Regions from separate parts of the Anoxybacillus sp. LAT27 genome, predicted to be linked through region 3. Evidence: riboswitches for the same ligand, from Rfam matches in the RefSeq annotation. Region 3 holds a riboswitch; each other region holds the start of a gene.

Region 1 (4,562 bases), on a different contig from region 3:
CCGTCCATATACAACGCATCGCATCGTTTATTTTCCAGAAGGACGCTGGGTTGATTATTGGACGAAAGAAGTGTTTGAAGGCAGTCAGCGATATATTGTCGAAGCACCGCTTGATCGTTTGCCAATATACGTAAAAGAAGGGGCGATGATTGCCCACGCCGAAGCGAAGCCATCTACGATGATTGTGGATGAACAGTTGACGTTATATGTGTATACAATGAAAAAAGGAACATCGACATATACGATTTATGATGATGATGGTGAGACGTTTGCATATGAAAAAGGAGAATATGTCCGCATGCGTATTCGCGCGACGTTTTCGGACGATGCGGTTCATTTTGAGATAGAACGAGAAGGTGCGTACAAACCACCTTGGCAATTGCGTGTCGCATTTGTTGGCGATGTACCGTCTACAATTGTTGTTAATGGAGAAAAACGTATCATCGATGAGGCGACAAACACGTTTGTTTTGTAAGAGATGGGGGATTTTTTATGACAGTAACGATTAAAGATGTAGCGAAGCGCGCGAATGTGGCGCCATCGACCGTTTCACGCGTCATCGCCGATAGCCCGCGCATTAGTGAAAAAACGAAGAAGAAAGTGCGCGAGGCGATGAAAGAGCTTGGCTATCATCCGAATTTTATCGCGCGCAGTTTAGCAAACAAATCGACGCAAGTAATCGGGCTCGTCATGCCAAGTTCGGCCGATAAAGCGTTTCAAAATCCGTTTTTCCCGGAAGTCATTCGCGGCATTAGTAAAGCGGTGCATGATCGGCAATATGCGTTACAGTTATCGACAGGGGAAACGGAAGCGGAAATTTATGATGGCGTCGTGCATATGGTGCAAGGAAAGCGCGTTGATGGTGTCATTTTGCTTTATTCGCGTGCGAACGATAAAATTATGGCGTATTTACAAAAAGAAGATGTGCCGTTCGTTGTCATTGGGAAACCGCATAAAAAAGCGGAAGAAATTACCCACGTTGATAACGATAACGTACGGGCGGCACGTGAGGCAACGGAATATTTAATTGAACTCGGTCATGAGCGCATCGCATTTGTCGGTGGAAACGTCAATCTCATTGTGACGATGGATCGTCTGCGCGGTTATGAAAAAGCGCTCAAATCGGCAGGGCTTGCATATCGAAAAGACTACATTGTACACGAGGAATTTTTAAAAGAAGGCGGACAAGAAGCGATGAAAGAGCTGCTTTCACTTGCTGAACCGCCAACCGCGCTCGTTGTCGCCGACGATTTAATGGCGCTTGGAGTATTAAATACGCTTGCGGAAATGGGCTTAAGCGTGCCGGGAGATGTGTCGATCGTCAGCTTTAACAACGTACTTTTATCGGAAATTTCTCGTCCGCCGCTCACGTCGGTAGACATTAACATTTTTCAACTCGGCTTTGAAGCGGCAAGAAATTTAATACAACAAATTGAAAATCCGAACGAGCCAATTAAACGAATTATTATCCCACATACGCTCGTGAAACGATTTTCGTGCGATTACTACAAAGCGCCTTCTCAATAGAGGGCGCTTTTTTTGTAAATGGACTAGGCGAGAAGAAAAAAATGGTGTATTATATTCTTAACATTCATGCTCTTTGAAAAACAATATACGATAAGCAAGTACGGTGCATACGTCTGTATGCTTAAAAGGGAAGAACGGTGCAAAGCCGTCGCGGTACCCGCCACTGTGATGGGGAGTTTTGTTGCAGGATGCCACTGATTTTTAGGGAAGGCGCAACGAAATGATGAACCTAAGCCAGGAGACCTGCCTGCTTGCGATACGTCGGCTGCCTACGGGAATATAGGTAGACGTGCGGGAACGATGGACGTTATATATGCTTAGTGACGTATGCTCTATTTTTTGAATCTTTCGTTTTTTCTGCACCTCTGCCTAGGGGTGCTTTTTTATTTTGAAAAAAAGGAGTGACATATATGGCAACGTGGAATTTACAAGGAACGAAACATCATGTGTTGATTTGTAACGGAGGAAGTTGTATGCGGAAAGGGGGAGAGGAGGTAACGCAGGCGATTCGTGATGAGATTGACAAACTGCAACTACATACCCACGTCCATACGACGCGGACGAGGTGCAACGGGCGCTGTGAAGATGCATGTGTTGTCATCGTGTATCCAGAAGGAATTTGGTACCGCACGATTGATGAGCAAGTCGGTAGGGATATTGTACGAAAACATGTAAAAGATGGCGAAGTATTGCTTGATTATGTGACGTACACATACGATGGAGGGTTTGTCATACCTGAACATAGCGTTGCGACAAGGGGGAAGGAAAAGTGAAGAAACCGTTGTTTTTTTTCGCTAGTGCGTGCGTAACCATCTATATTTTATTTGCGCTTTCGCCTTCTGTATATGCGATGCACATTATGGAAGGATTTTTGCCTTGGCAGTGGGCGCTCGTTTGGTGGCTGTTATTTTTACCGTTTTTCTTGATCGGTATGCGCAACGTTGCGCGTTTGATGAGGCAAAGGCCCGAAGTAAAGTTATTGCTTGCTTTAGCTACGGCATTTACATTTGTTCTTTCTGCGTTAAAAATCCCGTCTGTTACAGGAAGTAGCTCTCATCCGACTGGGACAGGTCTTGGTGCACTTTTATTCGGACCGTTCGTGATGACGGTCATTGGTACGGCGGTGCTATTGTTTCAAGCGCTTTTACTTGCGCATGGCGGAGTGACAACACTTGGTGCGAATGCGTTTTCCATGGCTGTCGTCGGACCGCTCGTTGCGTACGTACTGTTTTCTTTGTGTAAAAAGTTCGGCGTATGTACGCGCGTTTCCGTTTTCCTTGCGGCGATGATGGCCGATTTAGCTACGTATGTAATGACGTCAATTCAGCTTGCACTTGCGTTTCCTGATGCGACGAGTGGGGTATGGGGGGCATTTTTAAAGTTCGCTTCGATTTTTGCAGTGACGCAAATACCGCTTGCGATTACGGAAGGACTTCTTACCGTTGTTGTATGGAACTTTTTACATACGCACTCGAAGCGGGAGTTAACGATATTGGAACAGAAAGGAGCGACTATTGAATGAACAATCGCATATTGCTTCTCGTTGCTGCACTATTCATTGTGCTACCGCTATTTGTTGTGAAAAATACAGAGTTTGCTGGAGCTGATACGCTTGCGGAAGAAATGATTCAACAAATTGCGCCGCATTATAAACCGTGGTTTGATGTTGTATTTGAGCCCCCAGGCGGAGAAGTAGAGACGTTGTTATTTTCACTACAAGCCGCGCTTGGTGCTGGAGTGATTGGATATATTATCGGGCTGTACAAAGGGCGAAAGCGAAATGGTTAGTTGGCTTGACGAATGGGCGTATCGAAATCAACTGGCTAAAGTGAATGTCACATTTAAACTCATACTTACTTGCACACTGCTTATTGGGACGATTTTTGGAACGAATATGACTCGTTGTATCATTATCGTCTTGTTATTCATTTGGCTTCTTTATCGTGCCCGTTTGCCATGGTATGTTTGCGTTCGCTTTTTTGTCATCATGTCCCTTCTTGTTATTGGGAGCTGTGTTCCTCTTCTTTTTGCGATTGATCGTAACGTTCATTTTGTGGGCGAAAATGTGGGGCAAGTGGCAACGATTTGTTTACGCGCATTATCAAGTTCTTTTACGCTTTTTTCTCTTGCCATCACAACACCGTTTTTTCGCATTGCTTATGCATTAAGTAAATGGCGTGTTCCTCAAGCGTTCATTGAGCTATTAGTATTGACGTATCGCTTCATTTTCGTGTTAGAGAAAGCGGCGACGCATTTGTTTATGACGGTAAAAATAAAAAATGGGAAACGAAATTGGAGACTTGCATCGCTTGCGATTGCACAACTGCTTCGCCAAACGATACGCGATTACGAGGCGATGATTATTACGCAAGAGGCGCGCAACGTATCATCTGTTATCCCTATTTGTGCTGACGAACAATTGCCTCGAAAGTATGTGATGGAAGCGTGCGTCGGACTTGTTGTTTTACTTATTGTGGAGGGCTTATATGTTGCAATTTCATAATGTGCATTATACGTATCGAAACGGCACTTACGTGTTAAAAGGAATATCGTTGACAATTGAACAAGGAAAAAAATATGCGTTAATCGGGAAAAACGGTTGCGGGAAAACGACATGGTTGCTTCATGCCAACGGTATTTACCGTCCGACGAAAGGTGAAGTGTATTGGGAAGGAAAAAAGGTGGAGAATCGTCGGTTACGGCAACATGTCGGCGTCGTCTTTCAAAATCCCGAACATCAATTTTTAGCACCGACGATTGAAGAAGAACTAGCGATTAGTTTAGAAGGAAATCGCGAACAAATAGAACGCGTCATGAGACAGTTTTCGCTTGAGAAATGGCGTGATATGCCGATTCATCATTTAAGTCTAGGACAAAAAAAATGGCTATCTCTTGCGGTAGCGATGGCTACGCGACCTCGATTGCTTATTGTCGATGAGCCGTCTGCTTACTTAGATGGAGCGCAGAGCGAGCGCTTAGTCATGAAGCTCAATGATTTACATCAAGCAGGAACGACGCTCGTTGTCATTACGCAC
Region 2 (4,562 bases), on a different contig from region 3:
TATGAAGTTAACTCTTGAGAATGTGTTACAACTAACACGATTTTCCCTTGTTGTGAAATCTTCTTTAGTATTTCCATAATATGTACTGAGTTTTCTGAGTCTAACGCTCCTGTTGGTTCGTCTGCCAATATAATGTCCGGATCATTTGCTAACGCTCTCGCTATGGCTACACGCTGCTTCTGTCCCCCACTCAACTGATTAGGCAAATAATCTAATTTATCGCCTAATCCGACCATATTTAGAAGCTCTATTGCTCTTTCTTTTCTTTCTTCTTTAGATTTTCCTAATAAAATCATGCTCATTTCCACATTTTCTAGAGCGCTTAGATGAGGAATAAGGTTAAAGCTTTGAAACACAAACCCAATCTTTTCTCGTCGTAAGCACGCCCATCGCTTTTCATTGAATTCCCGAACATTGATCGAGTGAAAAATGTATTCCCCATCATCTGCATAGTCTAACCCACCAATAATATTCAATAAAGTAGATTTTCCACACCCCGATTCCCCTAATAAAAAAATCAACTGCCCTTTTTGAAGGTGTAAGGAAACTCCTTTCAATACTTCAATGTTTTCTCTGTTTAATTTGTAGCATTTTTTTATATTCCGAATAGTGATCAATTATTTCCATTCCCTTCAATTCAAAGATTTCCGTTTGAACAACTTATAGTAGTATCGATACCATGTAAAACTATAACAAAAAAATCAACACTTTTTAATATAAATTTACCAATAAAATATGAATATTAACTCAAAATGAAAATATACCCATTTATCATTCTGTCATGCCCCTCACACGAAAAAAACATTTCGGTTGAAAAAAACAAAAAGTTCGTTTATTCTGAATCTTATACAATAACATAATAAGTTCACGCAACAGGTGGTTCACACATGCTGTGAATCTTAAAAGGGAAGTTTGGTGAAAATCCAACACGGTCGCGCCACTGTGATGCAGAGCTGTTTATCACAATCCACTGTTTCATTTGAAATGGGAAGGAGATAAACAGCGATGAAGCTAAGTCAGGAGACCTGCCTGTTGTATGCACTTACGACCTACGCGTCATAGGGAGGAGTGAGGACATATGATCTTGAGGCACTTCATGTATCTCAATACAAGCTAGCTATGCCCTCCTTCTGTTTGGAAGAGGGTTTTTTTTCTTGATTGGGATATAAATAACTGGAGGTGCTTAACTTGTTCATTCGTAGTTCAAATGTAGGATATCCGCGCATTGGTGAAAAAAGAGAATGGAAAAAAGCATTAGAATCTTTTTGGAATGGGCAAATAAACAAAGAGCAATTCGCAAAAACAGAGAAAACGCAAATTCATACACATATGTGCTATTCACAGTTTGAACATATGATGCATATCATTGATGAGCTTGATGCGGATGTCATTTCCATTGAATCGTCACGAAGCCACGGTGAACTTGTTTCATCATTTGAAACATATGAGTACCAAAAGGAAATTGGCTTAGGGGTGTATGACATTCATAGTCCGCGCATTCCGACAAAAGAAGAAATAAGTGAGCAAATCGAACGGGCACTTCGGGTTCTTCGTCCAGAACAATTTTGGGTCAATCCCGATTGTGGATTAAAAACGCGAAAAGAAAAAGAAGCAATTGCCGCACTCAAAGTGATGGTGGAAGCCGCACACGAATACCGGGAGCGACTTTTGGCTTACGGAGGGATGAAGTCATGGAAGTGAGCGTCGAGCAGTCGAAAACGATTCAAACACGGCTCGTATTACCTTCTGATACGAACCATCTCGGCACGATTTTTGGTGGTACCGTTTTAGCTTATATTGATGAAATTGCGGCAATATCCGCCATGCGCCATGCACGAAAAGCCGTCGTCACCGTTTCGATCGACAAAGTTGACTTTATTTCTTCTGCGAAAGTAGGCGATATTTTAAAGCTTGAAGCATTCGTCTACTCGACCGGACGCACATCCATGAAAGTATTCGTCAAAGTCGAAACAGAAGATTTATTTACAGGAGAACATCACTTAACAACCACATGCTTTTTAACAATGGTCGCCATCGATCAAAACAAAAAACCGACGCCTGTTCCAAAAGTCATCATTCGTGAACAGGAGGAACAAATCGTACAACTGTATCAGCAAAACAAACGAAACAACAAGGCATAAATATTTACACGAAAAAACACACGTCCGATTACATACATCGTGACGTGTGTTTTTATCATTTCTTCTAATTTTTACTCCACCGTTACCGACTTCGCCAAGTTGCGTGGTTTGTCGACATCGCAGCCGCGGTGTAATGCCGCATAGTAAGCAATCAATTGCAATGGCACGACAGACGCAAGCGGTGTGAGCATCGGATGAACGGCTGGAATGACGAAACGGTCGTCCTCCATGTCTAATCCTTTCATTGAGATAATGCACGGATTAGCGCCGCGAGCGACCACTTCTTTGACGTTTCCGCGAATGCTTAAGTTCACATGTTCTTGTGTCGCTAGGGCAATGACTGGTGTGCCATTTTCAATTAAAGCGATCGTACCGTGCTTCAATTCTCCACCTGCAAAGCCTTCTGCTTGAATGTAAGAAATTTCTTTTAGCTTTAATGCCCCTTCTAATACGACATAATAGTCAACCGCGCGACCGATAAAGAAGCAGTTGCGTGTTGTCGCTAAATATTCGCGTGCAATTTGTTCCATTTCATGTTTTGCGTCGCAAAGTGTCTCCATCGCATTGGCGACAATGCCGAGTTCTTTTGTGACGTCAACATCTAGCGCGATGCCTTTTGCTTTCGCAGCGACCGCCGCTAACATCGCAAGCACCGCAATTTGTGCTGTATATGCTTTCGTTGATGCAACAGCGATTTCCGGTCCAGCATGAAGAAGAAGCGTATAATCTGCTTCACGCGATAATGTTGAACCCGGTACGTTCGTAATCGTTAACGATTTATGGCCAAGCTCTTTCGTGCGTACAAGCACCGCACGGCTGTCCGCTGTTTCTCCGCTTTGTGAAATGAAAATAAATAACGGTTTTTCTGATAAAAGCGGCATGTTGTACGAAAATTCGCTTGCGATATGCACTTCGACAGGGATTTTCGCCCAGTTTTCAATCAATTGTTTGCCGACTAAACCAGCATGATAGCTCGTGCCGCATGCGACAATATATAAACGATCGGCTTCATTCACTGCTTGCACGATATCTTCATCAATCGCTAACTCGCCTTGTTCATTGCGATATTTTTCAATTAAACGACGAATGACAAGCGGTTGTTCGTCAATTTCTTTTAACATGTAGTAAGAATACGTTCCTTTTTCAATGTCGCTTGCATCTAATTCCGCTACATACGGTGCACGCTCTACGACTTCACCATTTAACTTTTTAATTGTCACATGTTCTTTTGTGACAATGACGATTTCTTTATCCATTAACTCAACATATCGATTTGTCACTTGTAACATCGCTAATGCATCGCTTGCGACGACATTAAATCCTTCACCTAATCCAGCTAAAAGCGGGCTTTTGTTTTTCGCTGCATAAATGACACCATCGTTTTCGGCATCAATTAACGCGATCGCATACGAACCTTTTAATAACGAAAGCGTCTTACGAAACGCTTCTTCTACCGATAATCCGTCGTTTACGAACGTTTCAATTAGCTGCACAATGACTTCTGTATCTGTATCGCTTGTAAAGGATACGTGTGCTAAATAATCGCGTTTTAACAATTCATAGTTTTCAATTACCCCATTGTGCACAAGCGTAAAACGGCCTGATGTGCTCTGATGTGGATGGGCGTTAACACGGTTCGGTACGCCATGTGTTGCCCAACGTGTATGGCCAATGCCAAGCGGCGCATCGACATCTTCTGCGACAATCGCACGCAAGTCAGCAATGCGTCCCTTTTCTTTAAACACATGAACACCTTTTTCGTTTAATAACGCAATCCCTGCCGAGTCATAGCCACGGTATTCTAATTTTTCTAATCCGTACAATAAAATTTCTTTTGCTGGTTGTTCACCAATATAACCAACGATTCCGCACATAATAAATCCTCCCTAATAATAGGGGCAAGAAGGGGCTCTTGCCCCTTAAAATATTTGTTTGCGATGAACGTTCTTTCCTTTGTGCAAAGAGTCGCCTCTTTGTTTTAAGAAAGAACTTGCGGCTGTCATCGCATCAGCCGGGAGGCATCCGCCGAACACTCGATAAACCTCCTCCTCGTCAACTAAGCTTTTTTCCCGTCCAAAGCTTAGTCCAGGCGCTTTTGTGAAACTTTTTTTCCGCTATCCTCCTTTCATGTAAGATGTCAAACAACAATAGTTTACAACAACAAAGAGGCAAACGTCAATGTGTATCGCTCACCCCTGTATAAACAAAATATGCATAAATGGAATAAACTGTTCCATTTATGCATATCGTTTACTGAAATCATTATTGTACGCCAAAGCGCTCACGAACAATCGATGCGATTCGCTCGACATATTGATCGCAAAGTTCATTTGTTGGCGCCTCTGCCATCACACGAACGAGCGGCTCCGTACCAGACGGACGAACGAGAATGCGGCCGTTTCCAGCCATCTCTTCTTCCAC
Region 3 (4,562 bases):
TCAATAACAAAACGGTCAACCTCCTCTAGTAGCTGTTGTACGAATACAGTCGGTAAGTGTTGTTGATGGCCGCGCGGTGATTGTTCAATTTTTAACGTGCCGAGCACAGTCGTCACTTTTCGTAAATGGTACTCCATTTCATCGACAGCACGGCAATAGTATGGCCACATTTGATCTCCTGTGCCAAACAGCGCAACAGGAGGCAAAGGAAGATTTCGTTCTTTGATAAGAAAACGAAGTAGCTTCCTCATTTCATCTGGAAGTTGTCCATTTCCCCATGTATATGAACCGAATAAAAGAAGATGCGCCTCATGAATGAGCGATTCGATCGCAAATATATGTTCAATATCGATCGTTTTCACCGCATGTCCGTATGAGTAAAAAGCTTTTTCTATTAACAGAGCGACTTCTTTTGTATTTCCTGTTTTCGATGTATAGCAAATAAGCACGTTCATTTTTTATCCTCCTACGATGAGCAAACATCGCATTCTTCAATCGTTACGGCAGTGCTGCGAACGTAATACGTTGATTTTAACCGTTCTTTCCATGCCGTTAAATGTAAATCCAAAAGATCTTTCGCTTTAATCGTGTTGTATACGTAAAGATTAAAACTTAACGACTGATCGACATGTTTTTGTCTAGCGGCATTTTGACGAATGCTCATCTTTTGATCCACTTCATAGGCATTTTCGTAAAACCAAAATGTTTTGGCATTTAAATCAGGAACGGTAACAGGAATTTTATAATTTTTCTTTTCTTCAAAATATAAGCGATTAAAGACAGGGTCGCATGACGCCGTTCCGTTTGCTAAAACGGATGTCGAAGCGTTTGGCGCAGGCGCCATGAGATACCCATTCCGCACTCCATGTCTCATCACTTGCTCTTTTAACTCATCCCAATCTAACTCATCGTGGGAATGATAACCGCGAAGGTCAAAATATTTCCCTGTATGCCAATCAGAACCTGCAAACGCCGGATATGCTCCTTTTTCTTTCGCCAATTCCATGCTTGCTCGAATCGTTAAATAAGCGATTTTTTCAAATAGCTTGTCAGCGAAATCAACGCTTTCTTCACTATTCCACTTGATTCCTTTTAACGCTAATAAGTGATGCCATGAAAATGCACCTAAACCGATTGCCCGATATTTTTTATTTGTCATCACCGCTTGCAACACTTCAATGCGATTTTCGTTTAAGTCGATGACGTTATCGAGCATACGCACTTGAATCGGAATTAATCGTTCGAGTACATCGTCTTGTACGGCGCGAGCGAGATGAATGCTAGATAAGTTACAAACGACAAAGTCGCCTGGCTTTTTATGAATAATAATTTCACCATCTTGCGTATACTCTTTTGTTACGGTAGTCGCGCTCATATTTTGCATAATTTCCGTACATAAATTGCTAGAATAAATCATGCCCGCATGTTTATTTGGATTCATTCGATTTGCTTCGTCGCGATAAAACATATAAGGTGTACCCGTTTCTAATTGTGATTTTAAAATGCGCTTCATAATTTCAATGGCGGGTACACGTTCTTTACTTAACTCTGGGTGATTGATACATTCTTCGTATTTTTCGCGGAACGAACCACACCCTCGTTCTTCATCGTAAAAATCTTCAAGACCTAGCGGATTCCCATCTTTATCTTTCCACCCCATCACTTTTTTCACTTCATGTGGGTCAAATAAATACCAATCGCCACGCTTTTCGACTTGTTCCATAAATAAATCAGGGATGCATACGCCATAAAATAAATCATGGCATTTTTGCCGTTCATCGCCGTTGTTTAGTTTCGCGTCTAAAAATGAGAAAATGTCTTTATGCCAAACGTCTAAATAGACGGCAATACTTCCTTGTCGCGTACCAAGCTGGTCAACCGATACAGCGGTATTGTTTAATTGACGCATCCATGGGATGACACCAGACGATACGCCTTTAAATCCTTTAATATCCGAGTTGCGTGCCCGAATTTTACCTAAATATACACCAATCCCTCCACCGCCTTTTGATAAACGCGCGACGTCTGTATTTGATTCATAAATGCCGGTTAAGCTATCGTCGACTGTATCAATGAAACAACTCGATAATTGACCGTAAGATTTACCTGCGTTGGCGTACGTTGGTGTAGCGACCGTCATGTATTGGTTCGATAACGCCCAATACGCTTCTTTGACAAGCTCCATTCGTTTTTCTTTTGGCTCATTCACCATCAGCGTAAGAGCAATGGTTAAAAAGCGTTCTTGTGGCAACTCATAAATTTCTCCGTCATATCCTTTCGCTAAATAACGATCAACGAGTGTGCGTAATCCGATGTATGTAAATTGCTCGTCTTTTTTCGGATCGATCCATGTCCCCGCTTCTTGTAGTTCTTCTTTCGTATATCGTTCAAGTACAAACGGATCGTAAATACCGAGATCAACGAGCATTGTTTGTAACTCATAAAAGTAGCGGTATGTGTCGGATACATCATAACCCCGATTTATAGCAGCCTCATTGTATAGCTGTTGTAAATAAAGGCGTGCTGCGACAAACGTCCAATCAGGTTGTTCTACGGTGATTTCGTCAAGTGCATTTAAAATGAGTTTGTTCATCATGTCATCGTATGATTTTGTATACGTCAGCGACCGTATCGTACGCTCGATGTATCGCTCGCTTGATAAGTGTGGAAAATCTTTGAAAATATGAAACAATAATGTGCGGATCGTTTCTTCATTTACTTCTGTTTGTTGTTTTATGTACACCATATAACATCCCTTCCCCTAGAAAATAAAAAAATCCGCTCTCGTTGAGCGGATGAAACGATGGAAAAAGGCATGCTTTTACCATCGTTTCATCTTCTCAATCCCCGAAGAATATGAAACGATACAAGGAAGGCAGGTCTCCTGACTTGCGCTTCTTCCTACTTTGGATTCCTTCCCATATATGCGCCATAAAACAGCTGACATATACAGTGGTGTTGTTTCCATTTCGTCTGCGCACACAGTTGCGGGGACAGTTCTGGATTCGCACCAGATTCCCTATTAAGTCCGTTTGGACACCTTCACTTGTCGGTTTCAATATATAGTTATTATCTTGTTTATCATCACAATATATTGTGTGAAAAAGGTTTACGTTTAAAACTATAACGAAAAATCTCAACATTTGCAATCATTATTTTTCATCCTTTGCTACATAGCGTCGATCTTTCATAAACAGCCGCCAAAAATAAATGAATCCTGGAAATAAAATTGCAAAACCAACGATATACGTCAAAAATAAGGCACGAAACGTATTCGGGTGTGTAAATCCCGACTCAATGGTTACATTCGGATAAATCATATACGGTAAATGAGCTTTCCCATATGCATAGCTCGCACAAAAATATTGCAAAACGATCGCAACCACCGCAAGACGCGGTATTCCGCGTCCATGTTTCTTTTTCCATGGGGGAAGAAAAAGCGCCCCGCCAGCTAAAAGGAACAATATGACGGAAACGACAAGCCATGGCCAATGAGACATCATTCCATCGTATAGCCACCGTGCTTCATTTCGCATCGTAATCATAATCAACATCGAGGAGAGAAGGGCGAATGGTCCTATAATAAGCGCATCGCGACGATAGATCGCATATGCCTCCGCTTCATTCGCTTCATTTGAGTAATCCGCTAATAAAAGCGAAGAAAGAAAAAGCGTGCTTGTAATCGCAAAGGCAATAAACGCATACTCATGTGGGCTTGTAAACAGACGATCGAGCCGAAGACGACTGACACCATTCATTGTTTCAACGAAAGACCCATGTGTAATGGGCAAGACGCTAATTAAAAATGCTGGAATAAGCAAACCGCTTATGCCTGAAATGTAAATGAGCACTTTTTCATATTTAGGGGCAACGTGCGAAAAAACGAGAAATGCACTACGAACGGTAAGCAAAAGTAAAATAATACTACCAGGGATAAGCAAGATCGTTCCAAGTATAAACGTCGCCCCAGGAAAAAAGCTAACGAGCGCTACGACGATCGCGACGATAAAGACGTTCGTTACTTCCCATGTTGGCGATAAATATCGATTTGCGATTTTCGTTGCTTTTGTTTGTGGACGATTCATATATACCATCGACCAAAAACCTGCTCCGAAGTCCATCGTCGCCATGACGGCGTAAATAAAAATAAATCCCCATAAAATTGAAATCGCAATTAATTCATCTGTCATCATCTTGCTCCTTTCTATATGTTTATAGACAACTGTTGTTCAATCGGATGGCGGCGAAAATACGATCGCAAGACGAGCACGACGGCGATGAGTAAAAATACGTAAATGGACGTAAATAAAAGAAAAAGTGTTCCTAAATTTGTTGATTGTGTTACAGCTTCTGCCGTTGTCATCATGCGATAAATGACCCATGGTTGTCTGCCTGTGCAAGCAAAAATCCAGCCAAATTCAATGCCGAGAAGAGCGAGCGGCCCAGCAGTAACAACTGTTCGCATAAACCAGTTTGGAAATGTATGTTGTTTCTTTATGCGATGCCAAATGAACCCGACAGTTGAAAGTAGGAGAAGAAACATGCCAATTCCGACCATGGCG
Region 4 (4,562 bases), on a different contig from region 3:
TCCAAGTTCCACCATCTCTTTCACTGTATATCCAAATGAAACATCTGTATGTTGTGGCAACGCCGCAACAAGTTTGGCATATTGTTTCGGTTTATACGTTTCAATATGCTGCCCACAAATAAAAATGGCTCCCTTTTGTAAAGAAAGATCTCGGCTTAACAGTTTCATTAACGTTGTTTTTCCTGACCCGTTCGGACCTAAAATACCGAAAAACTCTCCTTCATAAACAGTAAACGAAACGTTTTGTAATACTTGTTTTTCTCCATATTGATAGGAAATGTGTTTGACATCAATCATACTGATCCCGTCTTCCGTTTTAAACTTTTAAATAACAATATGGCAAATAACGGAGCCCCGATGAACGATGTAATGACTCCGATCGGCAATTCCCTCGGTGAAACAATCGTTCGTGCCACAACATCTGCTAACACTAAAAACGTGCCACCGTACAAAAAAGAAAGTGGCAATAATTTCCGGTGATTTGCCCCACAAATCAAACGCGTCATATGCGGAATGACAAGCCCAACAAAGCCGATCGTGCCCGATACAGCTACCGCTGCGCCTGTAAGCAAGGAAGCGCTAAGTAAAATCCATAACTTTTTTCGCAACACATGTACGCCAATGTTTGCTGCTGTTCGCTCGCCAAATGAAAAAGCGTTTAACTCGCGAATATGTGTAAATAAGCCGAGAGAACCGATGATAAAAAACGGTACAAATAAAGAAACATATGACCAACCGCGCATCGCGACGCTTCCCATGAGCCAGCTAATGACTTGACGCAATTCCTCACCACTAAGGGCAACCATAAGTGAAATAACCGAGCCGAAAAACGCATTCATGATAATGCCGATTAAAACGATCGTTTCAATTCCCATATTGCGTTCTGCAAGTCGAGCAAATAATAAAACAAACAATAATGTCACGAGCGCACACATAATGCTCACGATAGGTAACGTAAAGCGTCCGAGAAACGACAAATGAAGTTGAAAAAAGAAGACGAGTACCGCTCCGACAGCAGCGCCAGATGATACTCCAATCGTATACGGATCAGCTAAAACGTTTTTTAAAAGCCCTTGGAACGCTACACCAGCAAGTGCTAAAGACGCCCCAATCAAAAAGGCGAGCACCACTCTCGGCATACGAATCGCAATAATAATTTGCGAAATGGTGGCGGGAACGTCCATCGGTGTATGAAACAAATGATGCGACAACGTGTCCCATATAGAAGAAAAGGGAATCGATTGTGATCCAATCGATATCCCTAATAATAGTGCAACGATCGCAATGATGGATGCAGTCATATAGTTATTTAAAAATGTCTGGATAAACGACTTTGGCAATTTCTTCGACCCCTTCAGCTAAACGTGGTCCTGGACGAGAAACTAAATCGGAATTAACATCGTATACGCGTTTATTTTTAATTGCAGGAACTTCTTTCCAAGCTGGGCGAGCGAGCACTTGCTCGACAGCGTTCGGTGTATAGTAACCGTACGTCGTAATAATGACGTCTGGATTTAACGCCACCGCATCTTCTTCAGTAAACATCGGCCATCCTTCTTGGTCGCCGGCTGCGTTTTTCGCATGAATGATCGTTAACATCTCATCCATAAAAGTTCCTTTTCCAGCTGTATAAATTTCTGGAGCAGGAGAAACTTCTACCCAAACGGTCGCTTCTTCTTTCACTTCTTTCGCCTTTTCAGCGATGGCATCAATTTTTTGTTTCATTTGTTGTACAACATCTGTCGCTTCTTTCACTTTTCCTGTCGCTTTTCCGATGAGTTCAATCGATGCATATACGTCGTTGAGCGACGTTGCGTTTGGTACAACAACAACTGTAATGCCTGCATCTTTTAATTGCTTTAATCCTTCTTCAGAGTTATGAGCACTCGATGCATGCGCAAGCACAACGTCTGGTTGAAGCGAAATAATTTTTTCTACATTAAACTCCATACCACCAATTTTTTCTTTGTTTTTCACATCTTCTGGATAGTTATCAAAGTCGCTGACACCAACAATTTTGTCACCAAGTCCTAATGCGTACGCAATTTCTGTATTACTCGGAATAAGCGAAACAATTTTTTTCGGTTCTTTTTCAATCGTGACATCACCAACCGCATCTTTTATGGTGACTGGAAATGCGGCTTGTTCCGTTTTCGCTTCTTGCTTCGTCTCTTTTGCTGGCTCTGCGTTATTGTTGCATGCCGCTAATCCGAGCGTCAACAAAAGCGCAAGAAGCCATACGTAATGTTTCCATTTCATCATTTTTCCCCCTTTTTTATGTATAAAAATAAAAAGCTCACCCCAAACGGAATGAGCTGGAAACAACAAAAGATAATTACTCCTCTTGTCGTTTCGTCGTCTCACTCCCCGAAGACGCGAATGACGAAGCAAAAAGGCAGGTCTACTGACTTATGCGTCATCCTACTTTGAAGCCTTCCCGTACAAATTGTACAGTGGCACGTTTCATTTCGTCAGCATTTACAGTTGCGGGGACAGTTCTGGACTTGCACCAGATTCCCTATTAAGTCTACTAGGTTGCCCGTTCGACACCTTTTTGCAACGGACATATGTAATTGTCGAACAATTTTTACGTTTCTATCATAGCGAAAAATATCGTTAATAGCAACAAGTTTTTTCTATTTTAATGGCAATGTAAATGTAAATGTCGTCCCTTCTCCGAGTTTGCTATGAACAGTAATTGTTCCTTTATGCGCTTCGACGATGTTTTTCGCAATCGCAAGACCTAATCCTGTACCCGATCGGCCGCGCGTACGTGCTTTATCCGCTTTATAAAAACGTTCAAACACAAACGGTAAGTCTTCTTCTGGAATGCCCGAACCAGAATCTTGTACAGAAATGCGTACTCTTTCTTCATCCCCATCGACAATGACGCGCACTTCTCCGCCTTCACCTGTGTGACGAAGAGCGTTATCAATTAAGTTCGTCAACACTTGTTCAATGCGATCAGGATCAAACGAAACGATACGTTCATCGTTCATATCTACAAATAAACGAACGCCTTTTTCTTTCGCTAACGCTTGAAACTTATGAATAATGCGCTCTATATATGGTTTGAGCGGTACTTGTTCGTGATGAAGCGTTAAATGACCCGCTTCCATGCGCGCTAAATCAAGCAAATCATTAACGAGACGACCCATGCGCAACGATTCATCATAAATGACTTTTGCTAGCTCTTTTTTCTCTTCATCTGTTGCCGCAATATCATCGACGATCGCTTCACTATATCCTTGTAACATGGCAATCGGCGTACGTAATTCATGAGAAACATTGGCGATAAAATCTTTGCGTAACTTATCGAGCCGTCGTTCTTCCGTCATGTCACGAAGCACCGCAACAGCTCCACGAATAACTTTACCATTGTATAGCGGCGTCATGACAATGACCCAATTGCGACCTTGTAAAGCGATTTCGGCAGCTTGTTCCTTTTCTTCCGTTACCGCTTTTTTGAACAATTCATTTACTTGCGGAGGAAGGGGTAATAAATCGTCGCGCTGCCCTTGTTCGTAGTACCATGCTTGTAAAAATCGGTCGGCAGGTGGGTTTGTAATAAGCACTTCGCCATTTCGATTGAGCGTAATGACGCCATCCGCCATGCTGCTTAAAATGCTTGCCAATTGCTCTTTTTCTTGGTTTAACGCATTAATGTGAAATTGCAGTTGCCGTCCCATTTGATTAAATGCCATTGCCAGTTCCCCGATTTCATCATGAGTAACAATCGGCACTTTTGAGTCAAACTTTCCACGGGCAATTTCAAATGCCACTTGTCTCATTTTTCGGAGCGGAGCTGTAATGCGTGTGGACAAGAAAAAGGCGAATACCGTCGTTAAAACAATCGCAATAAATGCTGCAAGAAAAATAAATTTCGTCGTTTGTTTTGTCGTTTCTTCCACCGCTTTCAACGATTGATACACGAATACAGCACCGTTTCCATCAGATATATGAAGCGGGACACCGACAATAAACAGCTCGTTATATTCATTGTTTCGCATCGTTTGATTTGGCATTAATGTTCGTTTCACTACCTTTTTTCCATCAAAAACGCGCGATAACTGTTGATCTTGTTGTACAAATGAAAGCGGCAAGTCGGCAAGCTTCTCATTCGGCGAATACCAATAATGGCGATCGTCGATAATAATCATGAGCTTCGATACGTCATCAACCATCGTCCACGCAATCGAGCGTGCAAATTGTTCATCATGTTCTGCCACGACACGCGCCACTTTCATTGCTTGTTGGGTCAGCTGATCTCCTGTCTTTTCTAAATAATATTTTTCAAAAAAACCGAGTAACAAAACCGTTAAAATAAAAAGAACAAAAGCAACGAGCAACAAAATCGTCAGCCATAGCTTACCAACGACACTACGCCATAGCGCCATCATTCATTCACGACCTCAAATTTATACCCGACACCCCAAACGGTGACGATCATTTTCGCTGCAGCTGGCGACACTTTATTTAGTTTTTCACGCAACCGCTTCACGTGCGTATCAACCGTGCGCAAGTCGCCAAAAAATTCATAATGCCACACTTCTTTTAACAAC

What was found. Region 3 has a riboswitch for cobalamin ahead of LD028_RS17650 (ribonucleoside-diphosphate reductase subunit alpha). Riboswitches for the same ligand answer to the same signal wherever they lie in the genome.
Region 1: another riboswitch for cobalamin. It lies ahead of LD028_RS04705 ((2Fe-2S) ferredoxin domain-containing protein); the one in region 3 lies ahead of LD028_RS17650 (ribonucleoside-diphosphate reductase subunit alpha).
Region 2: another riboswitch for cobalamin. It lies ahead of LD028_RS08390 (5-methyltetrahydropteroyltriglutamate--homocysteine S-methyltransferase); the one in region 3 lies ahead of LD028_RS17650 (ribonucleoside-diphosphate reductase subunit alpha).
Region 4: another riboswitch for cobalamin. It lies ahead of LD028_RS03330 (ABC transporter substrate-binding protein); the one in region 3 lies ahead of LD028_RS17650 (ribonucleoside-diphosphate reductase subunit alpha).

What each region holds. Positions count from the first base shown of each region.
Region 1 is NZ_JAIWYK010000064.1:44,261-48,822, forward strand. Features, by position in the region: gene LD028_RS04695 (glycoside hydrolase family 31 protein) at 1-475, shown strand, start outside; gene LD028_RS04700 (LacI family DNA-binding transcriptional regulator) at 493-1,527, shown strand; cobalamin riboswitch at 1,611-1,792, shown strand; gene LD028_RS04705 ((2Fe-2S) ferredoxin domain-containing protein) at 1,938-2,300, shown strand; gene LD028_RS04710 (energy-coupling factor ABC transporter permease) at 2,297-3,049, shown strand; gene LD028_RS04715 (energy-coupling factor ABC transporter substrate-binding protein) at 3,046-3,315, shown strand; gene LD028_RS04720 (energy-coupling factor transporter transmembrane component T family protein) at 3,308-4,030, shown strand; gene LD028_RS04725 (energy-coupling factor ABC transporter ATP-binding protein) at 4,014-4,562, shown strand, end outside.
Region 2 is NZ_JAIWYK010000081.1:5,893-10,454, reverse strand. Features, by position in the region: gene LD028_RS08400 (ABC transporter ATP-binding protein/permease) at 1-617, opposite strand, end outside; cobalamin riboswitch at 858-1,047, shown strand; partial or broken gene LD028_RS08390 (5-methyltetrahydropteroyltriglutamate--homocysteine S-methyltransferase) at 1,195-1,701, shown strand; gene LD028_RS08385 (acyl-CoA thioesterase) at 1,692-2,141, shown strand; gene glmS (glutamine--fructose-6-phosphate transaminase (isomerizing)) at 2,213-4,015, opposite strand; gene glmM (phosphoglucosamine mutase) at 4,404-4,562, opposite strand, start outside.
Region 3 is NZ_JAIWYK010000445.1:423,695-428,256, reverse strand. Features, by position in the region: gene LD028_RS17655 (flavodoxin domain-containing protein) at 1-455, opposite strand, end outside; gene LD028_RS17660 (ribonucleotide-diphosphate reductase subunit beta) at 1-10, opposite strand, end outside; gene LD028_RS17650 (ribonucleoside-diphosphate reductase subunit alpha) at 467-2,746, opposite strand; cobalamin riboswitch at 2,857-3,059, opposite strand; gene LD028_RS17645 (cytochrome d ubiquinol oxidase subunit II) at 3,153-4,193, opposite strand; gene LD028_RS17640 (cytochrome ubiquinol oxidase subunit I) at 4,205-4,562, opposite strand, start outside.
Region 4 is NZ_JAIWYK010000061.1:146,747-151,308, forward strand. Features, by position in the region: gene LD028_RS03320 (adenosylcobinamide amidohydrolase) at 1-297, opposite strand, end outside; gene LD028_RS03325 (FecCD family ABC transporter permease) at 294-1,340, opposite strand; gene LD028_RS03330 (ABC transporter substrate-binding protein) at 1,306-2,262, opposite strand; cobalamin riboswitch at 2,378-2,569, opposite strand; gene LD028_RS03335 (ATP-binding protein) at 2,637-4,400, opposite strand; gene LD028_RS03340 (response regulator transcription factor) at 4,397-4,562, opposite strand, start outside.